3 regions of the uncultured Halovibrio sp. genome follow, and region 3 is predicted to be linked to each of the others. Evidence: riboswitches for the same ligand, from Rfam matches in the RefSeq annotation. Region 3 holds a riboswitch; each other region holds the start of a gene.
What was found. Region 3 has a riboswitch for cobalamin ahead of QZ501_RS01475 (TonB-dependent receptor). Riboswitches for the same ligand answer to the same signal wherever they lie in the genome.
Positions count from the first base shown of each region.

Region 1: another riboswitch for cobalamin. It lies ahead of QZ501_RS05955 (TonB-dependent receptor); the one in region 3 lies ahead of QZ501_RS01475 (TonB-dependent receptor).
Region 2: another riboswitch for cobalamin. It lies ahead of QZ501_RS11285 (hypothetical protein); the one in region 3 lies ahead of QZ501_RS01475 (TonB-dependent receptor).

Region 1 covers NZ_CAJXMA010000019.1:16,199-22,332, forward strand. The annotation lists gene QZ501_RS05950 (cobaltochelatase subunit CobN) at 1-1,037, opposite strand, end outside; gene QZ501_RS05955 (TonB-dependent receptor) at 1,061-2,866, opposite strand; cobalamin riboswitch at 3,020-3,239, opposite strand; gene QZ501_RS05960 (DUF3413 domain-containing protein) at 3,394-5,253, shown strand; gene cobD (threonine-phosphate decarboxylase CobD) at 5,250-6,134, opposite strand, start outside.
Region 2 covers NZ_CAJXMA010000060.1:4,174-10,307, forward strand. The annotation lists gene QZ501_RS11265 (DUF4013 domain-containing protein) at 1-524, shown strand, start outside; gene QZ501_RS11270 (rhomboid family intramembrane serine protease) at 545-2,026, opposite strand; gene QZ501_RS11275 (type 1 glutamine amidotransferase domain-containing protein) at 2,180-2,860, shown strand; gene bamE (outer membrane protein assembly factor BamE) at 2,886-3,197, opposite strand; cobalamin riboswitch at 3,283-3,433, shown strand; gene QZ501_RS11285 (hypothetical protein) at 3,557-3,994, shown strand; gene QZ501_RS11290 (sensor domain-containing diguanylate cyclase) at 4,129-5,757, shown strand; gene QZ501_RS11295 (class II aldolase/adducin family protein) at 5,790-6,134, shown strand, end outside.
Region 3 covers NZ_CAJXMA010000003.1:66-6,199, reverse strand. The annotation lists gene QZ501_RS01485 (MerR family transcriptional regulator) at 1-38, opposite strand, end outside; gene QZ501_RS01480 (PepSY domain-containing protein) at 142-1,629, opposite strand; gene QZ501_RS01475 (TonB-dependent receptor) at 1,629-3,563, opposite strand; cobalamin riboswitch at 3,701-3,914, opposite strand; cobalamin riboswitch at 3,986-4,197, shown strand; gene QZ501_RS01470 (cobalt-precorrin-5B (C(1))-methyltransferase) at 4,245-4,817, shown strand; gene QZ501_RS01465 (RidA family protein) at 5,042-5,485, shown strand; gene QZ501_RS01460 (uracil-DNA glycosylase) at 5,607-6,134, shown strand, end outside.

The DNA of each region.
Region 1 (6,134 bases), on a different contig from region 3:
GGCATGGCGAGCTGGTAATGCACCGAATCCCACGGCAGCCCTTCATCGGAGAGCAACCATTCGGGCTTGGTGAGCTTGGAGATGCGGATACCCTTGATGACAGGCACGTCCAGATTATTGAACGCCTCGGTCACGGCTTCGCGGCCATCGCCACCGCCAACGGTGAAATACTGCAGGCTGACGATGCCGGACAGCGTAGCCGGCTGGATCCGTTCCTCCAGCGTCTTCACCGCTTCAACGCTCGCCCCACCCCAACGGGCCAGGATGGTGAAGCACTTGATGCCACGCTCTTCCATCTGCTCGCAGGCGGCGTCCAGCAGGTCCCGATCGCCGGGGCGGTCGCCCGAATCCAGGTCCAGCAGGGCCACGGCCGGGCCTTCCTCCAGGTTGAGGGAATCCGGATCGGCACTGGCTTCGCCATTACGGTAGTACCGGATGGGCTCGCGGGGCTTGGGTTCCGGCACCTCGATGTCATACCCGGCCTGGGCCAGCGCCCAGCGGAAGAGGCCATCCATGTGCTCGGGGCTGCGGCCCTGGTAGAAGGCGCGGCCGGTGAGCCATTCCGCCTGCTCCGGGTACTGCTTGCGGCGTTCATCCAGGTGCGTGGCGGGGTCCTCGCCGGGTTCAGGGTTCGCGACCATCTCGTTGATGGTCCTGTCCGAGAGATCCGCCATCACGCGCTCGCCCTCGAGCCGGGAAAGGCGGGTTATGCCGCGCTTGCTGTTCATGGCCATGATGGGCACGTCCGCCCCCGGCCCCTGGTCACGCACCAGCCGGCGGATGCGGCCGGACTCCTCGCCAAAAACGGCGGCCAGGATGAGCGCGTCCGCGTCGCTCCAGAGGTCCGTAACCTGTTCGTCGGGAAGATCCTTCAGCTGCTCGGGCGTGCGCAGCACGATCTCGTGTTCCGGGAACGCGGCCAAATGCTCCTCGGCGCCCGCCGCCATTTCGGCGGAGGAGCGGTCCGAGACGATGCCGACGATGGTGGCGGCGCTGGCCGACACGCTCGTCAGCCCCAGCACCATACAGGTGAGCATCAACATCCGTGTGGCCGACCGCATCACTGAGCTCCATAACTAATAGTGGCGTAAACCGCACGTCCCGCAGCCAGGTAGTCAAACCTGGGCTGGAAGCTCCGGCTGGTGGTGCTGTATCGCCGATCAAAGACGTTCTCCACGTTCACGCTGACCGACAGAAGACGGGTCACGTCCATACCGGCTCGAAGATCGAGCCTGCCGAAGCCAGCAAGGACTTTGCTGTTTCCCCGATCGTTATAACGATCACCTTCGGCGATGAACGATGCACCGAAGTGATAGTTGGCGGGTGTGTAATCGGCATCGACCCGAACACTGCGCTTGGAGCGCCGCGCCAACCGATCACCAGTGGAACGATCTTCGGGATCCTGAAAGGTAACAGCGGAAGTTACCTCAAAGTTCGCCATTGAAAGGCCACCCGAAAGCTCTATACCGTCGATGCGCGCACGTTTAATGTTGTCTGGCTGAGCACTGATCAGGTTATCAACATCCGTCCTGAATAAAGCCACGTCCCAGAAGACCGATTCGCGATCCGACCGAAATCCGACTTCAACGGTTCCTGAGGTCTCAGGCTCGAGGTTCGGATTGCCAAAACCCGGGTAGTAGAGGTCGTTGAAGGTGGGTGCTCGAAAGGCGGTCCCGTAACTGGCTCGCGCACTGTATACAGAGCTCAGATCGTACCCCAGTGCCACTGCCCCTGTGGTCTCTTCACCAAAGGCCTCGTTGTCGTCCCAACGCCCACTGAGCTGCAGACTGGTGGCTCCAAACTCGCTCAACAGCTGAGCAAACGCAGCCCTGTTGCTGCGACGGTCTTCCTCGTAAGGTTCACTGCTATCAACATCGTCCACGCGATATTCAGTGCCGGCAATCAGTTCATGGTTTCCGAAACTGAACGTATTCTCCCACCGCGCTGTTCGACTCGTTGTGTCAAAGAAACTTGGACCACTAACCCGTTCACTGTCCTGTTCGTCCCTTGCCTCACTGAGTTGGATGGACGTCGTCCAGTTCCGGACGACAGGTGTGCTGGCTTTCACACCCAGCGTCCTCATGTCGAAATCGGTCTCCCCGCGGAAAAACTCTGTGTTGCCGCTACTCTGAAGACCAACGACCCCGATGGACGCGCCGTTATCAAACCCATGGCTCACGCTGAAGGTCCCTGCCGCATTCCGGAAACCTTTGTCTTCACCTCCGGGGCGCAGGTTGGTGCCGTCCGTCTCGAGGTAGTGGCCCTGCAGACTGTAGCGGGTGTCACCGTTCTGGCCGCTCACGCCACCGTTGAATTGCTGGGTGGAAAAGCTGCCTCCCCCCATCTCGATCCACTGTTGATCCTGGTCGCCACGCGGGGTGGTAAACCCCTGGATAACCCCACCGACAGCGTCAGATCCGTAAAGCGTTCCCTTGGGACCGCGGACAACCTCGATACGCTGAAGTAACTGGGGGGGGATGTATTGCCAGGGCGCACTGCCGGCAGTTGCCGAACGGATCCGGATACCATCCAATAGCAGGATCGTTGACTCACTGCTGGTTCCCCGAGTGAAAACGCTGGTGTTCTTACCGAAACTCCCACTCGAAGTGACATTGATCCCTGGTTGCGCCTGAAGAACGTCGCCGAGTTCCCTAGGATTACGCTGTTGAAGATCCCTGGAATCAATGACCGTTACAGAGGACAGGCTCTCACTAGCGGTCTCAACGCCAAGCGTCGAGGTAACAACCAGAGGATCCATATTGAAAGCGGCAACCCGGTTAATCCCGTCCGCCTCCTGGGCCGTAGAAACGGATGCGCTAAGACTTATTGCAGCTGCCAGAGGCAGAATGGCCTGTCGGTTGGTCATGGTGTAACTCCCTGTTGCCTGCTGCGCTTCCCCGCACAGCATTGCTGGACGCGTCGCGGGGGCAGACTCAGGGTGACAGGCGGCGGGAGGTTGAATAGTGCGCAGCGTGAGCCGCGGGGGAAGATCCGGCCGGCCTGTCGTTGCCCTCCGCAACGCATGGCGATCCCTTCAGGCCGGTCTACGGGCTGATGAGCGGATGCCCATGGCATCCCCAGCGACCGCCTTCCCATGCTTCTCCGGCACAGTGGCGTGATGGCCGCCTTTGACTCAATCACCGTTGCGGGGGCAGCGCCGGCCTCGCTGCTTCATGCAGCTCACCGGCTTCCCGTTTCATCCCTGCCACAGCAGGGACACCTGAAAGTGGATCGAACCCTACCAAGGGCCCATGACCGGGTCAACTCAGCCATGAATGCCAGAACCAGCCACCGGGCACGGGAAGTACGGATGACGGGCGGCTTGGACTTCCACCTGGCGCTGGCTATCATAGGCCGCCTGACGATTAACACTGGACATTGGATGGAAGGGATTTGCTGAAAACTCAACTCAGGGAACTCGGGCAACGCCTGAGCTGGACCGGCTGGTTTCTGTTAGCCAATGGCGTACTGGCTCTTCTGGTTGGCCTGCGTTATCTGCCCTGGATCACCATTCCAGACGGTACCACCGGCATCTATGTCACCTTCCTGTACCTGGCGCAGTTCCCGCTGCTGGCACTGGTCGCCGGCCTGCCGCTGCTGGTGATCGGACTCATCCCCAGCCGCCGGCTGCTCATCGCTTTGGGGACAGTGTATGCAACGGGCGCTCTCGGGCTCCTGCTGATTGATACCGTCACCTATGCCCAGTTCCGTTTCCATCTCTCCGGATTTGTTCTGGATATGGCCCTTAAGGGCGGCACCCAGATCTTTGCCTTTCCCTGGCAGATGTGGGCCATAGCCGGCGGCGCGACGCTCGGGCTGCTGCTTCTGGAGCTGGTCATGGGCATCTTCCTGTTCCGGCGGCGGCCACGGGGGCGCTGGCTGGCACTCGGTATTGCCACCGTCTTTGCCGGCCAGCTGGTTGTGCACGGCTGGCACGCCTGGGCGGATGCCAACCACGACAGCCGCATCACCTCAATCACCCGGGCCATGCCGCTGTATTACGGCGCAACCGCCAAGCGTTTCATGGAAAAGAACGGACTGGTGGACCCCGAGGCCATCCGGGAACAGAGCGCCGCCAGCGCGCTCACCACTGGCGGCGGCGGTGGCCAGTTGGATTACCCCACCGAGCCCCTGAGCTGTGAAAGGCCGGCCGAACGCCCCAACGTGCTGGTGATCGCGATAGACGGCGCCCGCGGCGACATGGTCGATCCCCGGTGGATGCCGAACATCCATGAATTTGCGGGCAGGAGCCTGCAGTTCACGGATCACTACAGCAATGGTAATGCCACCAAGCCGGGCATTTTCACCCTGTTCTATTCACTGCCCAGCGGCTACTGGGAGGCGTTCACCACCGCCAAACAGCCGCCGGTGATGATTACGCGCATGCAGGAACTGGACTACCGGATGAAGATCCTGAGCTCCGCGCCGCTGATCAGCCCCGCGTTCACCAAGAACGTCTTCGCTTCTGTGGACGATCTGCGCCTGGAAACACCCGGCGACAAACCCTGGGACCGTGACACCCGCATCACCAATGACTGGTTGGACTTCACTGCGCAGCAGAGTGAGGCCAGCACCGGTGAGCCATTCTTCGGGTTCCTGTTCTACGACACACCACACAACCACCGGGTGCCGGACGATTATCCGGTGAAATTCCAGCCGTACTGGGATCCGGTGAACAAGCTGGCCCTGGGCCCGGACTTCAACCCGGAACTGATGCGCAACAACTACAAGTCCACCCTGCATTTCGTGGACAATCAGGTCGGGCGCGTGCTTTCCGACCTCCGTGACCGGGACCTTCTGGATTCCACCATCGTCATGATCACCGGGGACCATGGCCAGGAGTTCAACGAATACGGAAAGAATTACTGGGGCCACGGCAGCAACTTCGGGCAGTACCAGCTGCACACCCCCATGATCGTGCACTGGCCGGGACGTGACAGCCGCACCATTGAGTACCGCACTGAGAACTTCGATGTTGCCCCTACGCTCATGGGCAGGGCCCTTGGCTGCAGCGCCACGGCCCCGGAGACCTATGCCACCGGCAACGGCCTGTTCCAGAAGCGCGAACGGGACTGGAGCATTGCCCACAGTTACATGGACTACGCGGTATTACTGGACGATCACCGGATTGTTCAGTATGCCTCAGGCCGGGTGGAAACCGTGGACGATGAGCTCAATCCGGCGCCGGAGTTCCGGCCGGATCCCCGCACTATCAAGGAAGTGCTCCAGGAAATGTCCCGGTTCTACCGCTAGAGGGTCTGGAGCGCACGCGCCAGCTGTTCCCATTCGGGCTCTGCCCCAGGCAGGCCAAAGCGCAGGGCGGGCGGCGCCTCGAACACACGCACCAGCACCGCCTGCGCGGCCAGCGCCTCTGCGACCCGCCCAGGCTCATCATGGGGGCAGTACGCAAAGTACGGCGCACTGCCCCGGGGAGCCAGCCCGGCGCTCCTGAGCAGTGCGACGAGGCGGTCGTGCCCGTGATGAAGCTGGCTTGCAGCGGCTTTCTGCCAGGCCGTATCCGACAGGGCCTGCTGCGTCAGATAGCGTGCGGGGTGGCTGACAGCCCAGGGGCCAAGCAGCTCACCAAGCGAGCCACAGAGCCCGCCAGGTCCGAACATCAGTCCGGCCCGCAGGCCTGCCAGCCCGAAGAACTTGCCCATGGAACGGTACACCACCAGTCCTTCACGCCCCGTCTCAGGCACCAATGTCTGAGTCGGCTCCGCGTCGATAAAGGCTTCATCCACCACCAGCCAGCCCCCATGGGCCGCCAGTTGCTCGTGGCAGGCCATCAGATCACGGGCCATCACCGGCTCCCCTGTGGGGTTGTTGGGATTGATCCAGACCAGCGCATCCAGCGCGGCCAGCTCCTCATCGCTGGGCAGGGTCGTGAACGGGATAACCCCATGCCCGGCAGCCCGCCACCCTTCGGCGTGTTCAGCATAGCCCGGGTCCGGCACGCCGATGCGCCCCGGGGCCCTTAATCGGGGAAGGGCCTGTATCGCGGCCTGGGTTCCGGCCACGGGAAGACATCCGGCATCGGGCGGCGCACCGGCCCAGTGCCGTGCCTGAGCCGGTAGACCGTCGTCCTCCTCCGGGAGCCGCTGCCAGACTTCAGCCGGCACCGCTGGAACCGG
Region 2 (6,134 bases), on a different contig from region 3:
TGGTAGCGGAAGGCAGCGTGGACGAGGCGATTGAGCGCCTGCAGAAGGAGCTCCGCCAGAGCGGCCTCCAGCCGGAAGAGCACGAGCGCTACCGGAAACTGCTGCGCCTCCAGGGCCGCACGGATGAGCTGCTTGCCCACTCCCGGGAATACATCTCCACCCTTCTCTACGGGCTGGAGCAGCCCAAGAAAGCCATGAGCATCGCCGAGGAAGCGCTGCGCGTTGATGCCAGCTTCCAGCCGGAACACCCGAAACAGGTGCGCGATCTGGCCCGCCTCGCGGACCAGTACGACCACCATGAGCTGGTCATCCGCCTGACCAGCCCCTTCGGCAAGCAGAACCCGAAGCACCCCCACCTGCCGGAAAACTACTTCCTCGGCGCCAAGGCGCTGTTCGAGGGCCGGGGTGATGAACAGAAGGCACTCAGGATCCTCCGCCAGCTCCAGAAGCACTTCCCGGACCATGAACTGCGCGAACGGGTGGATGAACTGGCAGAGCGGGCGGAACGCATCGCGACAAGCTGACCCGCCCTGCCCGGGCGGGCTCAGTCCTGGATCTGGCGCAGCGCCCGCATCATGGCCGGATCACTGGTCAGCCGCTGCACGACCTCCATGTAGGGCCGGGCATCGTCGCTCCGGCCCTGGCGCCGCAGCTGCTGAGCGGCGATCAGGCAGGCCCGGGGCAGTTCCTCCGGTGTCTTCTTCAGCCGCAGCAAGCGGTCCAGTAGCAGCACCCCCTCCTCCAGCGCCTCCCAGCGCAACAGACGGCAGCACAGATCCGTGACCTGGCTGGCTGTAAGCTTCAGGTTGGCGCGCTGGCGGTAATCCGCAAAGGTTTCCATGACCAGCGCACGCTCCTCGGCGCTATCCCCGGGCAGGGCCAGGATGCGGCCGGCGGCGTCGTGCAGATCCGGGTCCTCTTTCTGGATCTTACAGGCGTGATACCAGCTCTCCAGTACGGCGGTATCGTCGGCGTTACGCTCCAGCAGGGGCCGGAGCCGGTGTTTGGCGCGCGTCACGTTCAGGGCGGCCAGGTCCTGCCGGGCCGCTTCCAGTGCCTCCCGGTCATCCTCGCGATGGGACTCCTCCTGCAGGAACCCATCACGCTGCCACCCCAGGGCCCGCACACCGGCGGCGATCAGGGCGCCGGTGGCGATACCGCCCGCATGGGCCTCATAGGCCACATTGCTGCCCTCCGCCAGCAGGAACTGCAGCAGCTCCCAGCCCAGCCATACCGGCAGAAGCACAATGGCGGGCGCACGCACATAATCGAAATAGACCCAGACCCAGTAGAAGAAGCGCACCCTGAGACGCCCGTAGAGGACGGTGAACAGCCCCATGAGCCCAGCAATGGCGCCCGACGCCCCGAGCATGCCGGTTGGTGTGCCCCAGTGGACCGCCAGGGACAGGGCCGAGCCTCCAAGCCCCGCCATCAGGTAGGCCGCCAGGAACAGACCCGGCCCGAGCGCGCCTTCCACCAGAATGCCCAGCAGCAACAGGAACAGCATGTTACCAACCAGGTGCCCCACACCACCGTGCAGGAACATGTGGCTGAGCAGGGTCACCGGCTCCACATCGTCATAGTGCATCATGTACTGGCGCGTAAAGCTCTGGTCCATGAGCCGTTCAAACTCGGCCCTGTCGGCCTGCCAGTCGGCATACCGGTCGCTGTCCGGGTCAATGATGTCGCCGGATCGCAGCGCCGGCAGGAAATCCGGATGGGATTCCACCATGCGCGAGCGGGCAAGCGCGATGCGCCGGGCTGCCACATCATTCTCCGCCGCCCTGTCGAGCTGTTCCATCTGGTTGCGGAATTCCATTTCATAGCCGGGAACGAACTCCTCCAGCCAGGCCCACTCCCGCTTCTCGAGGCCACTCTCCTGATAGTACGAGGCCGCCTGCTGCATGACTTTGGTGTCGCCACCTTGAAAGATGGCGAACACGGCACCATTCAGGATTACCAGCAACAGGGTTACGAGCGGAAAGTTCTTCCGCGAAACAGCTTTATGGAGCGGAATGATCAGCATGGTTGGGCGTCCTTTTCTGTGTCCGGCTTCCTTTGGACCCGGGTCCGGGGAGAGCATAGCCCATTAACCGCCCGTAGCCAGCCCCGATCCCACTGACGGGATCCGTACATCACCACAGCGTGATCACCCACACGAACAGACAGGGGGAAACCCATGAAGATCCTGATGGTCCTGACATCGCACAGCGACATGGGCAACACCGGCCACAAGACCGGTTTCTGGCTGGAAGAGTTCACGGCACCCTACTACGCATTCCGCGATGCCGGAGCCGAGGTGACACTGGCCAGCCCCGCGGGCGGTCAGCCTCCGGTTGACCCCAACAGCGAGGCGGACGATGCCCAGACCGAGACCACTCGCCGCTTCCAGACGGATGAGGACGCGAAAACAGCGCTCGCGACGACACAGAAACTCTCGGACCTGTCGATCGATGGGTTCGATGCCGTCTTCTACCCCGGCGGCCACGGCCCGCTCTGGGACCTGGCGGAGGACGCCGACAGCATCCGTCTGATCGAGAACGCCGCCAGCCAGGACAAGGTGATCGGTGCTGTCTGCCACGCCCCTGGCGTCTTCCGGCACGTTAAGGGTGCGAACGGCGAACCGCTGGTCAAGGGCCGGGAGGCAACCGGTTTCACCAATACCGAAGAGGAAGCAGTGGGTCTTTCCGAGGTCGTGCCCTTCCTGGTGGAGGACATGCTGGAGGCCAATGGCGCGGATTACCGCTGCGGGGATGACTGGAGTTCGTTCGTGGTCCGCGACGGCAGACTGGTAACCGGCCAGAATCCGGCCTCATCCGAGGAAACCGCGAAAGCGGTCCTGAATACCCTGAAGCAGTAACGGGCCCGTCTGGGCCCGTTCAGGGTTACTGGGTGGTGTTGTAGACGTAGGAGTCGACCGTGCCGTCCTCGTTGAAACGCACCACCAGGTCCGTGGTTTCCGCTTCACGGAAGGCGGACCAGCGGTACTTGGCATAGGTCCAGGTCCGCTTGCCGTCTTCGAGACCAGTGCGCCACGGATCGCCGAACATGGCTTCAATGTCCGAGCGGGTCGTCTCGCCGACATTGATCTCTTCCACCTTGTGAGTGGCAAAGTCTTTGCCGACACTGGCGCAACCGGCAGCCACGAGCATCACACCTGCCAGAAACACGCCTGCGAACTGCTTGCCTGTGCGCATTACACTACTCCCTTTACGGATGTCGCCCCTATCCTACCCAGAGCCTTCCGGCACTGAAAGTCACGACCAATTGCCGTTTATTCATTCCGCTACCACTTGCTTTGGGTCGCCCTGCTGACCTACATTGGTCGCGTTCCGCAGCGAGGGGAACTCCGGTGAGAATCCGGGGCTGTCGCGCAACGGTATGGTGGTTCCGCCACTAAGCCCGATTACCTCCTCGGAACAGAGACTGGAGCCTTCGCGTCAAGGGTGAAAGGTCGGAAAGGGCACTGCACCACTACCATCCCGTGCCCCTACCCTCCGTTTCGACTCCGCGTTGGCTTCTCCAAAAATCCTCTGAAAGACTCAAGGAGAAGCCCGTGTTGGAAGCTACCATCCATTCCAATCCCGAATCCGTTCATACCGCCGGTATACACACCAGCGCTGAAACCGCTGGCCTGGACACCCTTATCCTGCAGAGCAGGCTGACCCGCAGCGCCCGGCGCCTTCTGGAAGCCATGGGGGTGCGCATTGAACCGGTGCGCTGGGACAGGATCGCCGGCCCCGCCGTCTACCGCCTGGCCTGCGCACAGCGCCGCCCTGTTCTCCACTGGCTGCCGCCCGAGGCCTCCGAGATGCTGATGGAGGATCTGCGCCGCGAGGAGGATGACCCGCGCACGCCGGAATGGGCCCATGACCTGCTTCGCCGCCAGCGTGCCGGCACCCTGCTGGACATGGATGACGGCATCGAGTTCGGGGACGACGGCATCGATGCCGGCCTCGTCCTGCATGATCTGCTGCGCCATCCCGGCGCCTGAACCAGCCGCCGGTCTCTGCGCTACATTCCGTCACAGGGATGGTGACGATGCTCACACTCTGTAATCGGCGCTGACAGCCATTCGGGAGTAGGCTGAATTGAGGCTTGCGACCAAACCAACAGGGAGGTTTGGCAATGGTGATGTCCGGCGGCTACCAGGCCCAGTCTTCTCATACCCTGATGCGGGTAGGGCTGGGCTCTATCGTCCTGCTGCTGGTTCTGGCGTTCGGGGCCGCCACGGCCCTGATTGAGTTCAAGACCGGGGTGCGCGCCTACGCGACCGGAGAAAGCCTCTGGTCCAAGGGGCGGCAGGCCGCCGTCTACCACCTGAACCGATACACAGAGACCGACGACCCGGCACACCTGAACCAGGCCCGCGAGGGCCTGGTAACGCCGCTGGCCTACCGCAAGGCACGCCAGGCGATGACCGCATCGCCCATGAAGGCCCAGCGCGCTGCCGAGATGTTCCGGGAGGGAGGCAGCCATCCCGATGACATTCCCCGCCTGATCAACGTGTACCGCTACATGGGGTATTCGAGCCTGTTCCATTCCCCACTGCAGATCTGGCGGGATGCGGACCCGCATATCCTTCGTCTCGAGGAGATCCTGACGCTGCTGTCGGAGGACGAGATCGACAGCGCCGAATACCCCAACCTCCGGGACGAGGTCGACCGCATCAACCAGGAGCTGGTGGCCATGGAGTCCGACTTCTCCTCGAGCCTGGGCCGCATCGACCGCACCCTGAACGGGCTCCTCCTGCTGACCGTGGCCACGGTTCTGGCGCTGGCCGGCGTGCTGGTGACAATGCTGTTCGTCAGTGCCGCAAGGCGCATGGCCCGGACCGAGGATGAGCTGCGCACCACACTGGAACACGCAGCCGTGGGCATGGCCCGGCTTTCGCTTTCCGGCATCATCCGCTCGGCCAACCAGCGCTTCGCCCAGACCCTGGGTTATCCCCAGGATTCCCTGGAAGGCATGCAGCTGGACCAGCTTCTGCTGCTCAATGAAGGCGAAACCGCCCTGGATATGCCGAGCCTGCGCCACAGGGTCCTGCGTCACGGCACATGGACTCTGACCCGCGATGAACCCTGGACCCGGGAGGACGGTACGCCACTCTGGCTGGAATTCACCTTCAGCGCGGTACGCGACCACCGCGGCCGTATCGCGGACTATATCGTGGTGGTGGACGACATTTCCCACCACCGGAGCCAGGTGGAGAAGCTCAGCTATGAGGCCAGCCACGACTCACTGACCGGGGCCATCAACCGCCGGGAATTCCTCAACCGTCTGGCCATCTGCCTGGAGAACACCGGTTACGAACGCAGTCGCCATGCCCTGTGTTTTGTGGACCTGGACTATTTCAAGGAGATCAATGACACCCACGGCCACCAGGCCGGGGATGACTGTCTCATCCAGCTGTGCCGGATCATCCGCGCCCAGCTGCGCGAAGGCGATATCCTGGCCCGCCTGGGTGGCGATGAGTTTGCCCTCATCTTCACCTACTGCCCCGTGGATGTGGCCGAACGCCTTGCCGAGGAACTGCGGCAACGGATCGCGGATCACATCTTCAGCTCCGGCAGTATCACTTTCAGGCTGAGCGCTTCCATCGGCGTTACCGAAATCCGCAGTCATCACGGGGATCCGGAATCCGTCATGGAGGCCGCCGACCGGGCCTGCTACGGCGCCAAGGAGCACGGGCGCAATCACGTCTACGTTGTCAGCCTGGATGACCCGGATACCGAAAAGGCTCCCCGCGGCTCTTGAACGCCACCGGTCGATCAGGGAAAGTATGCGTCATGACTCTGGACGCACAGCTTGTAGACACAGCCCGGGCAATGAACGCCACGGGCCTCAATCAGGGGCGGTCCGGCAATGTCAGCGCCCGTTGCGGCGATGGCATGCTGATCACGGCCTCCGGATGCCATTTCGACGACATCACGCCGGAACACCTGGTGGAAACCGACCTGGATGGCCGCTGGCGCGGCCCTCTCAAACCCTCCAGCGAGGCCTCTTTCCATGCCGCCATCTATCGCCAGCGCCCGGATGCCGGTGCCGTTATCCACGTGCACTCTCCCTGGGCCATGAGCCTGGCCTGTCTGCACCGCCGCATTCCCCCCTTCCATTACATGGTTGCGGTGGCC
Region 3 (6,134 bases):
GAGAACTCGCCGGATTCCTGGTTGCCGCTCTGCGCCATGGGCGGTCTCTGGCCGTTTCATGAGTGAAAACGGCATTTTAGCGTGGAACTGCGGGGATGAATAGCGCCATCTGACCATTGGGTGATGGCGCTGTGGCCAGCCTCACGCTTTTCGCCGCCGGCGCAGGTGCCGGATCGACAGCCAGGTGCCGGTGAGGCACAGGACGGTGCCGCCGCTCATCAGCGCGAGCACGAGCCCGTACCAGAACAGACTGCCCGGATTGAGGATCGGGAAGTCGAGGCTGTGCAGGCCGTTGTACAGCCAGCGATTGAGTCGGCTCAGCGGCGTTGAGTGCTGGAGCGGGCGGCCTGTGGCCGGGTCGATGTAGAGTCTGGCTCCGCCGTCGTAGTCGGCCCGATAAACCGGCAGGGGCGGGCCGTCGCCGCCGATGCGCTCGGAGCGGCCTGCGTAGTAGTGCGCGTCGTAACGCGACTGGCGGGTGATCCCCGTCAGACTGGCGTCCTCCACTGGCGCCAGGGCGGATCGGATCACGTCCGGTGGCAGCTGCCCCGCCGCAACCGGAACATCGATCCCGGGACGACTGGTATGGAGCTGTTCGTTGCCGTCTTCGTCCATCGCTTTGTAATAGACCCGGCCGTGGAAACGGTGCAGCTGCAACTCATGCGGGCGCCGGTCCGAGAGCGTGGCGATGGCCGACGGCGCGGCAACGTCATCGTGGGCGCCGGGGCTGCTGCGGCCCAGGTGCTGCGTGAGGGCGGGCTCGCGGTCGACCCACGTCCAGTGGAAGGGCGCCATCGACAGCAGCCCGCTGAACACCCAGGTGGTGGCCAGCGCGCCGAAGGTCAGCCCCAGGTAATGATGCCACCGGAACCAGCCACGGAACGGGCTTATCCCGCCCCGACGTTTGTTGCGGCGCATCAGTATGAGCCCCAGAACCACGCCGCTGAGGCAGGCCAGAGTACCGATGCCGGAGAGCCAGAGGACCACCTGGCGCCAGAGCCCGGACAGATCCCGCAGCTGGGTGGGATAGATCCAGTGGATGACCGGCCCGGCATAGCCCCAGACCCGTTCGTGGAAGGTGGTGCTGTGGATCACCTCGCCGGTGGGCCGGGACAGATACAGGTGCGTGCCGGCTTCATCCGACAGGGCCACTCGCCACAACGGCGCCGGTGCCCGGACGTGGCTGTTGACGGTCCACTGGTCCGGGCCGTCCAGTTGCGTGATCGAGGCCACCCCGCTGCCGGAAAGGGAGTCGGCCCGTTCCACCGCCTGCTCCCGGTCCAGCGGGGGCGCGGGCTCACCCGTGTCGGCGAAGGCACTGTGCCACTGGCCGTCGTCGTCCATCGCGTGCAGGCGCGGGCGTTCACCCGGCCGGTTGATGCGAAGCCCTTCGGGATCGTCCAGACCCAGCCGGGCAAGCGCCTGTGATGGCGCCACAGTCAGCTCACTCATCGCCAGCGGCTGCAGCCAGGCCATGCGTTCATGGTCCGGGGTCCTCGGGTAACCTTCGAACATCATGACGATCCCCGAGGCGAACCACAGCAGCAGGATCAGGCTCATCCCGAGCCCGAGATAGCGGTGGAGCGGGATGAGCCAGCGCAGGGTGCGTTGCTTTAGCGGCCCTGTCATCAGAAGCTCCGGCTGTATTCAAGCTGGACGTTGCGGGGCGGGCCCAGGGTCTCCAGCCGGTAGGGATCGCCCTTGGAGGGCGTGGCCTGAGCGACCCCGTTGGCATATTGCCTGTCCCTCAGGTTCTCCAGGCGCAGGGTGATCCGGTGGGCGCCATCGGCTCCGAATTGACGCCAGGCGCTGGCGCTCAACAGGGTGTGATCGCCGTAGGATTGCCTGCCGATGTCCGCCGTTGTGGTGGCGACTTCGCCGGTGTGGCGGGCGTTGAGCTGCCAGCCCTGGTCATTGCCCTGCCAGCTGAGTGTGGCGTTGGCATGCCATTCGGGGATGTCGGCGATCTGTTCATCGCTGCCCCCTTCGCGGGCATCAGCCCAGGTGGCGTTTAAGTCCAGCTGCCAGCCGCGGTCGCCGCCCAGATTGAGCATCGCCTCAGCGCCGTGCACCCGGACCGTCCGATTACTGTTGGCGTACTGGCCATCCTGAACCGTGATGAGGTTGTCGATTTCGCGGTAAAAGCCCCCCAGATGCCATTCGACGGGCCTGCCGATGTGTCCGGTCAGTGACACATTGCTGTTGATGCTTTCCTCCGGCTCCAGGTTTTCATTCCCGGCCGGGAAGTCCTCGTCAATCACGAACATCTCAAAAGCCGAAGGCAACCGGAAGTTGGTGCCGACACTGGCTTTCAGGTTGAGGTCCCGGGACAGCGGTTGCTTCAGGCTGATGTTCCAGATGCTGTGATCATCGGCGAAGTTGGAGTGGTTGTAGCGGGCGCCCAGGGCCAGGTGGGTACTGGGTGAAAAACTCAGGTGTGGCCGGTACTGGACAAAGCCTGCGGTGACAGCCTCGGTCTTACCATCAATGCGCAGCGAGTAATCCTCGCCCTGGTAGCGCTGGTAATCCACGCCGCCCAGAAGCTGCGAGCCGCCGTCGGTCGTGTGACGGCCGGTCAGGTTGATGCCGTAGTCATCAAATCCCCACTCCGCGCGGTCGCTGATGAGTGTGATGTTGCGATCCGCGTCCATGTTCAGGCGGGTGTAGTCGGTCCACCAGTCGTGCCAGTAGGCTTTGATGAAGTAACCGTTCTGTTCATTCACCTGGTGATCCCACTTCAGGGAGACAATGTGCTCGTCGCGGTCGTTGACCGCCTTGAAGTTGTTGGAGGCCCGGGAGAAGTCAGCTTCAACATCGTTGCGAAGCACAAGCACATTCAGCGATTGGCCTGTGCCCGCATCCAGCTGGTAGCGACCACCGTAGGAGCTGCGGGTAAAGCCGCGTTTCTGGCGTCGGGCGCTGTCCTGAAGTGCGGTATCGCGGTAGGGCTGATAGCCGTCTGAATGGTCGTGCTCACCGAACACCAGCCAGCGCCCATAGTCATTGCGGTTGCTTACATGGCCGGCGAGGCGGCGGTCACCCAGTGACCCGATGGCACCGGTGAGGGTGCCCCCTGAATCCTTTTCAGGTTTACGCAGCACAATGTTCACAACACCGGCCACCGCCTGGGTGCCGTAGAACAGGCCCTGGCCGCCCTTAAGGATCTCAATGCGCTCCACCATATGAGTGCTGATGGAATCCAGCGGCGAGGTGCTGCCGAACAGCCGGTTATTGATGCGGACACCGTCCACCAGCCAGAGCACATCCTGGCTACGTGAGCCCTGGATGGCGATGTCGGCGTAGTCACCGCGGCCGGTCTTGGGACTCAAGTAGACGCCGGGCACGTTTCCCTGGAGTGCCTGACCGACATCGCTGATGCCGGTCCGTTCGAGCTCCTGAGCGTCGATGACTTCCAGTTCCGCGCCGTAATCGGACAGCTCCGAGGGAAGGGTTTCTTCAAGGGCAGAACCCTGGACTACCAGCTCGTCCAGTGCCATATGGTGATCAGCCCCGAGCGCGGACACTGGGGATACAAGGGCGAGTAGTAGACAGAGTCGTTTCATACAAGGTGCTCCAGCACTGAATCCATTAGTGATGGAGCCCTCACGCGGGCAGGCCGACAGGGGGTCAGCGGTTGTAACACCGGTCCGTTGGCGGCCCGAACACCTCAATCGCGAAGGCTCGGCTTCCGGCCCTTCAGTAATGTGGACCGGGCTTCGGCAGGTCTTCGGACTCAGGGGCGGGCGCCATTGCCTGGCGCTGGCCTTGGATCACGGCTTCCCATCCGGTCAGGACAGTGCCCGGGTTACCCCCTGTGATCCTTGTTCCCCAATACCGCTGCGCGTCAGTCCCGGACTCTCACCGGGTTCCCCAGCGCTCCTCGTGGAGCGCTGACCGAAGCGTCGGGGAGCCTAGGAAAGTCGCTGATGAAAGTCAAAGGCGGTTGGTGTCAGTTTGACCAGGCGGTGGCAATCCTCTAGGATTCGATCCTCTTTCGTCCCTGGGTGGTCAGCATTCGTTCGGATGCCTGGCTGAAACGGGAACCCGGTGAGAGTCCGGGACTGCCCCCGCAACGGTGAATGCTGGGCGCGGATCATACCCCGCCACTGTGATGGTGCCATCATGGGAAGGCGATCCGCCCGAACCGATCAGGTTCCAGCATGAGTCCGGAGACCGGCCCAGTGGGAACAGCATCGAGCGCGCGGCGGGCGCGCTGGTGACGCTGGCTGACCCGTAACCGACCCATGCGTCCTGAAACCCCGGAACACAACGGCCCACTTCGACAGGGGCTATCCACCGGTGCCTGTGCCACGGCCGCCTCGGTAGCTGCCGCGCGTGCGTTGCTGGCGGGTGTTGAGGAGCGATGCGTAAGTATCCGGTTGCCCCGAGGCGAGGAGCCGGCCATGACTATCGAGGACCTGGCGGTGACCGGCGTAGCCGCCACCGCCGGCGTCATCAAGGACGCCGGGGATGATCCCGACGCCACCCATGGTGCGCGGCTCTGGGTACGCCTGGAGCTGGGGAGTGAGCCGGGCGTACGCTTCCATGCCGGGGAAGGGGTGGGTACCGTGACCCGTTCCGGTCTGCCGATAGCCGTGGGCGAAGCCGCCATCAATCCGGTGCCCCGGCGCCTGATCGCCGAACACCTTGACTCCATCGCGGCAGATACCGCCTACGAAGGCGGCTTCGATGTCAGCGTCGGCATCGACGACGGTGAGGCCGACGACGTGATTCACGCGTTCACGCCGGAGGGCGGCCGTCCGGAACCGCTCCGGGTTGCCCGATTGGCAGCGCGGGGACTGGTCGAGATGGAGTGAATCACGTAGCGGGAGCGCCCGCCCGGAGACAGTGTGACACTGGCCGCCGAGACAACGGGCGGATCGGAGTCACTACTTCAGCTACCGCAGCTGGGTTATTATCTATAGCTAAATTGAGGACAGGATTTCGTAACTGTCTGAGTGGTAGCAATGTCCTATTTTGTCCTGTTTTAGCGATAGCTAAAGACAGACTGATCGTCCGAGGCTGTATACGTAGAAACACAATGGCAGAAAGCAGAACGCAGGCGAGGAACACTGTAGAGCCCGCAGAAACGAACGAACAGACGAATATCAACAGTAGTGTGACCCGGTACGAAGGCGATCAGCCGACAGAGCACAGCGTCTACGGCACGCGCCAGCAGGACAGCCAACTCATGTTCTTCGACGGGCAGGTCCCCGACGCGGAAACGGTTCGCAGCGGCGATGTCCGGGAACAGACGCTGGCCGTGCTCGATCAGATTCGTGCCATGGCCGCCGAATCCGGTCTCGAATCGCGTGACCTGATGCGGACGACGGTGTACCTCACGGAGATGGACCAGCTGGAAGGTGTCAAGCAGGCGTACGCGGCGTTCTTCGACGGGCAGCGACCGTCACGGACCGTCGTCGGTGTCGCAAGCCTACCGAACGATGCGGCGGTGCAGATCGAAGCGACGGGCGTAAAGCGGTAATCGGTGGCGAATCTGGGCAGCTATTGTCACTGAACCCAGCGGAACCGGATTCCGGCCGGAAGCCTGGCGACGGACCGCTGCGTTTGAGAGCCCCCGGTGCAAACGACGGGACATGGAGCAGATGGACGGCCTCGACGTCGTCGGCTGTGAGCGCTGTGACGAGCTCTGTCGCTCGCGCTCGCGAATCGTCAACGGCGTCGGCCCCGCGGACGCGGACCTGCTGTTCGTCGGCGAGGCCCCCGGCGCGAACGAGGACGAGGAAGGCGAGCCGTTCGTCGGACGTTCGGGGAGTATCCTCGACGACGCGCTCCGCGATGCGGGGCTGGCTCGCGCCGACGTCCGGATCACGAACTGCGTTCGGTGCCGTCCGCCGGACAACCGCGATCCGACGAGCGACGAGCTCGCGAACTGCCGCGGGTACCTCGAACGGGAGCTCTCCCTTCTGGATCCCGAACTGGTCGTGACGCTCGGGAAAGTACCCTCCGAACACCTGCTGGATCGCTCGGTCGCGGTCACCAAGGAAGCCGGCGACGTCGTCGACGTTCGTCTCGGCGATCGCTCCTACCGCACTATCGTGTCGGTCCACCCCGCGGCGACGCTGTACGACGGCAGCCAGCGGGAGACGTTCTTCGAGACCATCGCGCACGCG